Chelatococcus sp. YT9: one gene and its partner. The protein of the gene in region 2 binds, or shares a complex with, the protein of the main gene of each other region. Links are inferred from orthologs where the notes say so. Each region holds a gene or a part of one and is shown on either strand. Other genes may lie near its edges. The genes, in order: rpmB and rplL.

Region 1 (2,980 bases), 1.2 Mb from region 2 along the record:
TCGCCGACGGGCATCAACCACGCCTCCATATCCTTGTTGTTTTCCATGAATTTGGTGGCTGTCCGGTCGGCCCGATGGCCAGAGATGGGCAGATAGCGCGCCCGGCATACGGAAACGGGGCCAGAGTAGGTTGGACTGCGCACAGTCTCCTGGCGAGCGTAGGACAGCTTCACGTCAAAGCGCGTGGCGCCGTCGAAGATAGGAATCGTGCGATTGCAGGCGGCCTCGCTCGACGCGTTCCGGGACGACGCCGGCATCAGCAAGGCAGAAAGTGGATCGACCACGCCGCGCTTGTTCTGCTCGGTCACCGGGATCCGGTCCGGTCTCGGTTCGATCGGGGGCTTGATCTCGACGGCCTGCACGCTGCCGCCGGCCAAAGCCATGCGGACAGTTATCGACTTTTCCGAGTTGGCCGTGGTCACGGCGAAGGTCGTGGGCACGATGCGGTCGCCCGAGATGCTGCCGGTCGACGTGGCCGCCCCCTTGCCGCCCGTGATGACGCCAGCCAAGCCCGTGAGCTGCGACCAGACATCGAGTTTATACTGATCTTTCAGCACGTCAGCCTTGATGGCGGCGACCCCGATTTTCAGGCCGAGCAGGGAAATATCGTAGTTGGCCTCGATCGACGCGGCGCTCGCAGGGAGTGGCGCGAGCGCCAAGATCCCGAGCATCGCCCGGCGAAAGCCGCTCGCCGCATAGCCAGCCTTGCTTTTCCAACGCCGGATCATACTGTTGCACTCTCCATCGCGCGACACCCGGGATCCCGCGATCTCACATGTCGGCACCCGCCGCGAGCCGAATCGCTCGCCTTTGTCGGATGAAAATCCGTTCGAATCGTGACGCATCTTGCGTCCGATCGCAACGAAATCGCGCAGGATCCTTGACGGTGCCTGATCACATCTACTATACACGCGCAACTTTCATTCAGACATCGGCGCCTCTTGGCCCGGCTGAGGTCGGGACCAGCTGCTGTTAGCTTTGCAAGAGTGCACCAACCAAGTTAAGGACTAAGCGTCATGGCGCGCCGCTGCGAACTCACGGGTAAGGCCGTTCTGTCTGGTCACCTCGTGAGCCACTCCAATCGCAAGACCAAGCGGAAGTTTCTTCCGAATCTGGTCAATGTGACCCTTCAGTCGGAAGCGCTGAGCCGCGGCATCAAGCTGCGCATCTCGGCTGCGGCCCTGCGCTCGGTGGAGCACCGTGGTGGGCTTGATGCCTTCCTCGCCAAGGCGCCGGAGACGGAGCTGGCTCAGAACCTGCGTGTCCTGAAGCGCGAAATCGCCAAGAAGCAGACGGAAGCGGCTGCCGGCTGAGGCTGGGAAGCTTCTACGCCTCTGGGCTTTGCTGCAAGATGATCGCGCTGACGTCGTCGGCGCGATTTTTGCTGTTTGCATCCCGGCCCGTCTGCCGCGGGTCATGATGCCGAAAGGGTGGTTTGAGCCGATGGACAGCACGCGCACATTCACGAGCCTTGTATCGCGGCTTTGGCTGCCCGTGACGGCGATGGCGGCCATCGTCGTCCTGTCCAACGTGGCGGTGCAATATCCGTTCACGCCCTTCGGCCTTGCCGACTATCTCACCTGGGGTGCTTTCACCTATCCCGTTTCGTTCCTGATCACCGATCTCACCAATCGGCGCTATGGGCCGAAGCTCGCGCGCCGGCTGGTGATCGTCGGCTTCATCATCGCAGTCATCGCGTCCATCGCGGCGGCGAGCCCGCGTATTGCGATTGCCTCGGGCACGGCCTTCCTGGTCGGTCAGCTGCTCGACATCTCAGTGTTCAACAATCTGCGACGCCTTGCCTGGTGGCGTGCACCGCTGATCGGTAGCCTCGTGGGCTCGGCGATCGATACCGCGCTCTTCTTCACGCTCGCCTTCGCCGGTGACGTTACGGATGTCGCGACATACGGCATCGCCGGCTTTGTGGTGACCGCGCCGGTCTGGGTGGCTTGGGCAGTAAGCGATTTCGTCGTCAAGGTGGCGATGGCGCTGCTCATGCTGCTGCCCTATGGCGCGCTACTCAACGTTGTGCTTCCGGCGGAGCGGTTCCAGCGCAGCGCGGGCTGATAGGCTTGTGCCGAATTGCTGCGAGGGCGGCACATCCTCCCCGGTTGCAACGTTCGGATTTCTAGGGGTGAACGCCGGCAAATCGTTGTCGTGTTTCAGCTATTGCGCCTTTACCGGCGGCGCGATCGATGCGGTTTCTGGCGGCAGCAGGGCGAATTCCAGCAGCAGGGAGCGCTGGAACATCGAGAAATTATCGTCTGATATCAGCGTGAGGATGGTTTCGCCGGCGGCGTTCCGGTGCGCGGCCAGCCCTTCCATGTTGTCGATTTCGGCGGCAAGATCTGCCGTCAGCAGGATTTCCCCATCGATGACGGCGCCGGGCCGCACCGCGGCGCGATCCACGAGGCGCAAGCGCGTAGCGAGGCTGAAGGGCGGCACATAGCGGCGCTCCAGCAGTACAAGGTCGCCGCCTGGCAGAAATGCCATGTCGGTGATGGCGAAGCCATCATGGCGGACGACGCTGAAGGTGCCTTTTCGCGAGCCGGTGAGGATGAAGCCGTCTGGCCCTCCGGCGCGCGGAGGCTCCTCCGCAATGCTCACCACGGCGCCCGCAACAGGACTTCCGGGGGGCGCGACACCAATCGATTCAAGGCCTCTGTTCCGGCCGAGCGCCTTTACCTCGCGTGGCAGCGGCACGGATTTGGCCGGGCCCCGCGGCCCCTCCTGACCCCAATCGAAGCGCAGCACCTCATGTGTGCGTTCGACGGGGATATAGGCCACAGGGCCTGCCATCGCGAGGCCTTCGGTATCGTAGGAGCGCGTGGAAGCGAGTGGCCGGCCGGTTGGCGAGGGGAGCTGGCCCATGACGGCGCGATCGAGGCCGACCATCCGCCCACCGGCCTCTATGACATCGGCGCTCAGCCAATAACCCTTGTCGGAAATGGCGGTGAGACGCCGCCCGTCGGGCGATCGC
Region 2 (3,159 bases):
AGTTCCTTTACACCCTTTTCCGTAAGGATGCGCGCGGCACGGGCGGTCAGCTTCTTGCCCGTCTCGAGAACCACCTCGCCGGTGTCAGCGTCGATCAGGTCGACGCTCGCCTTGAAGCCCTTGAGGCGCTCAGCGTCGTAAGGAACGCGCCAGCCGTCGCCATCCTTCTTGTAGAGGATCCGGTTGTAAAAGGTCTCAAGGATCTCCTCGCCATCGAGGCCAAGCGCATAGAGCAGCGACGTCACCGGCAGCTTGCGGCGACGGTCGATACGCGCATAGACGATGTCCTTGGCATCGAACTCGATGTCGAGCCAGGAGCCACGGTACGGAATGATGCGGGCGGCGAACAGCAGCTTGCCCGACGAATGGGTCTTGCCCTTGTCGTGGTCAAAGAACACGCCTGGTGACCGGTGCATCTGGCTGACGATGACACGCTCTGTGCCATTGACGATGAAGGTGCCGTTGTCCGTCATGAGCGGCATGTCGCCCATGTAGACGTCCTGCTCCTTGATGTCCTTGACAGACTTGGAGCCGGTATCTTCATCGACATCAAACACGATCAGGCGCAGCGTGACCTTGAGCGGCGCGGCAAAGGTCATACCCCGTTGGCGACACTCGTCCACGTCGTATTTCGGCGGCTCGAAGGTGTACTTCACAAATTCGAGCAGCGAAGCACCGGAAAAATCGGATATCGGGAAAACGGACTTGAAGACGGCCTGTAGCCCCTCCTCTGGCCGCCCTCCCTTCGGCTCGTCGACCATCAGGAATTGGTCGTAGGATGCCTTCTGAACCTCGATGAGGTTCGGCATCTGCGCCACTTCCCGGATCTTGCCGAAGAACTTGCGGACACGCTTCGGGCCAGTGATCGTCTGGGCCATGTCTGTTCTCGCTCCTCACGCACGGCTGACCTGGCGGCCCCACCAGAGGCCGGGCGGCTCAATAAGGCCGCCAGGTCAGCCGGCCGCTCCCGCGGCATGCTGCCATGTCACTCCCGACAGCCCCACCGGGACCGCCGTCGTCACGTCTCTTGCGCGTCTGAGACCATCGATGATCACGTGTTGATCATGGTCACGCATCGATGACACAACGGCCCCGGAGACAAGATGCCTTCGGGACCGTGGAATTCTCAACTTGTCGCGCTCCGCCGCGGCGGCCCGCCTCTAACCAAGAAGGGCCAAGAGCCCCTTCCCATTGCGATCTCCTCAAAACGAAATCGCTAGAACCAAGTCTCGAACGATTGGAGGGAACCGGATTGATCCGCAAGGAAACGCCGGCTCCCGCCGAGCACGGGTCAAAGCCCGCGCAACACTTACTTGAGCTCGACCTTCGCGCCGACCTTCTCGAGCTGAGCCTTGAGCTTGTCGGCCTCGTCCTTGGCCACGCCTTCCTTGACGGGCTTCGGAGCGCCTTCGACGAGGTCCTTGGCTTCCTTGAGGCCGAGGCCGGTGATCGCGCGGACTTCCTTAATGACTTCGATCTTCTTGTCGCCGGCGGCGGCAAGAACGACCGTGAACTCGGTCTGCTCTTCAGCGGCAGCGGCGGCGCCACCAGCGGCGCCCGGCGCAGCGGCAACCGCCACGGCGGCGGCGGCGGACACGCCCCACTTCTCTTCGAGGAGCTTCGCCAGCTCGGCGGCCTCGAGGACGGTCAGGCTCGACAGGTCGTCGACGAGCTTTGCCAAATCAGCCATGATACACTTCCTGGGTTAGTTCGATTGATAGGGGGTTTGACGGCCTTACGCCGCTTCGTCTCGCTTGGCATATGCCCCGAACACGCGCGCCAGCTTCCCGGCGGGTGCGTTGACGACCTGCGCGATCTTCGTTGCCGGGGCCTGAACGAGGCCGACCAGCTTGGCGCGCAGTTCATCAAGAGACGGCAGCGTGGCCAGAGCCTTCACGCCGTCCGGGTTCAGAGCGGTCACTCCCATCGCGCCACCGAGGATAACGAGCTTTTCGTTACCCTTGGCGAAATCGACAGCGACCTTCGGTGCCGCAACAGGGTCGCTGGAATAAGCCAGCAACGTCGGCCCCTTCAGAAGAGGCGCGATTGATGCGACGTCCGTGCCTTCGAGAGCGATCTTGGCGAGGCGATTTTTCGCGACCTTGACCGAGGCGCCGGCCTGCTTCATCTCCCTGCGGAGCTTCTGCATATCGGCGACTGTCAGGCCGGCATAGTGAGCTACGACGACGACGCCGGTTGATGAAAAGACATCACCCATCGTCGCGACGAACTCGGCTTTTGCCGCTCTGTCCACTTGGCTCTCTCCGGTTCAGCAGCAGGGAACATCCCCGCCGCCGGCTGCACATGCCACACGCCGTGCACTAGGCTTGCACCCAATGCGCCGCGCGCGGCGCTCGCAAGCCCTGTCCCCCAGATCGCAGAGATCAAACTCACGCCCCAGGAATAGGTCCGAACCAACCCACTCAAAGGATACCCACCAAGGGGCATCCGTCGTGCAAATCAGCCTTCCCCGTCTATGCTGGCTTCGTACTGAAATTAAGCCGTAACGGCACCCGCAGTCTCGGACAGGACATATGGCCGGTTCGCGCAAAGCTACCGCCTTGCCCGCCGGCCACATTCGCCCGGTCGCCCGGGCGAAACTCCAAGCCTGAGAACGACGACATCGATGTCATGACGATTCCAGGCAAGAATGGTTTTAATAACCATTCACCTGCGGTTTGCCAAGTGCCCACCGCAGGCAAACGAATAAGTGACGGCTTCTAGCGCGCCAATGCGCCGAAGATGAGGCAGCTGTCTTACGCGCCGAGAACGGTGGCGGGATCGACCTTCACACCTGGCCCCATCGTCGATGAGATCGCGACGCGCTGGACGTAAGTGCCCTTCGCGCCGGACGGACGGGCCTTGGAGACCGCATCCGCAAAAGCCTTGATGTTCTCGATCAGCTTGCCTTCGTCGAAGGAAGCCTTGCCGATCCCGGCGTGGACAATGCCGGCCTTCTCGACGCGGAACTCAACGGCGCCGCCCTTGGCAGCCGCAACCGCGGCCTTGACGTCCATCGTCACCGTGCCGACCTTCGGGTTCGGCATCAGGCCACGCGGGCCAAGCACCTTACCGAGGCGACCGACGAGCGGCATCAGATCCGGAGTCGCGATGCAGCGATCGAAGTTGATCGTGCCGCCCTGAACGATTTCAAGCAGA

What was found.
Region 1: rplL (region 2) and rpmB share a complex: the UniProt entries of both Escherichia coli proteins name them as parts of the 50S ribosomal subunit. The link is inferred for Chelatococcus sp. YT9 from one-to-one orthologs.

The regions. Positions count from the first base shown.
Region 1 is NZ_JAHBRW010000001.1:1,664,320-1,667,299, forward strand. What follows is about bases 1-2,664. They hold rpmB (50S ribosomal protein L28), read left to right. Parts: upstream 1-1,016; coding sequence 1,017-1,313; downstream 1,314-2,664. Other genes in these bases: KIO76_RS07455 (DUF3108 domain-containing protein), read right to left, coding at 1-728; KIO76_RS07465 (queuosine precursor transporter), read left to right, coding at 1,444-2,067; KIO76_RS07470 (esterase-like activity of phytase family protein), read right to left, coding at 2,167-2,664. Outside these bases: more of KIO76_RS07470, read right to left, coding at 2,665-2,980.
Region 2 is NZ_JAHBRW010000001.1:2,840,214-2,843,372, reverse strand. The notes cover bases 1-2,843. They hold rplL (50S ribosomal protein L7/L12), read right to left. Parts: upstream 1,691-2,843; coding sequence 1,310-1,690; downstream 1-1,309. Other genes in these bases: rplA (50S ribosomal protein L1), read right to left, coding at 2,757-2,843; rplJ (50S ribosomal protein L10), read right to left, coding at 1,736-2,254; rpoB (DNA-directed RNA polymerase subunit beta), read right to left, coding at 1-878. In the rest of the region: more of rplA, read right to left, coding at 2,844-3,159. UniProt on the Escherichia coli protein: The binding site for several of the GTPase factors involved in protein synthesis (IF-2, EF-Tu, EF-G and RF3). Is thus essential for accurate translation.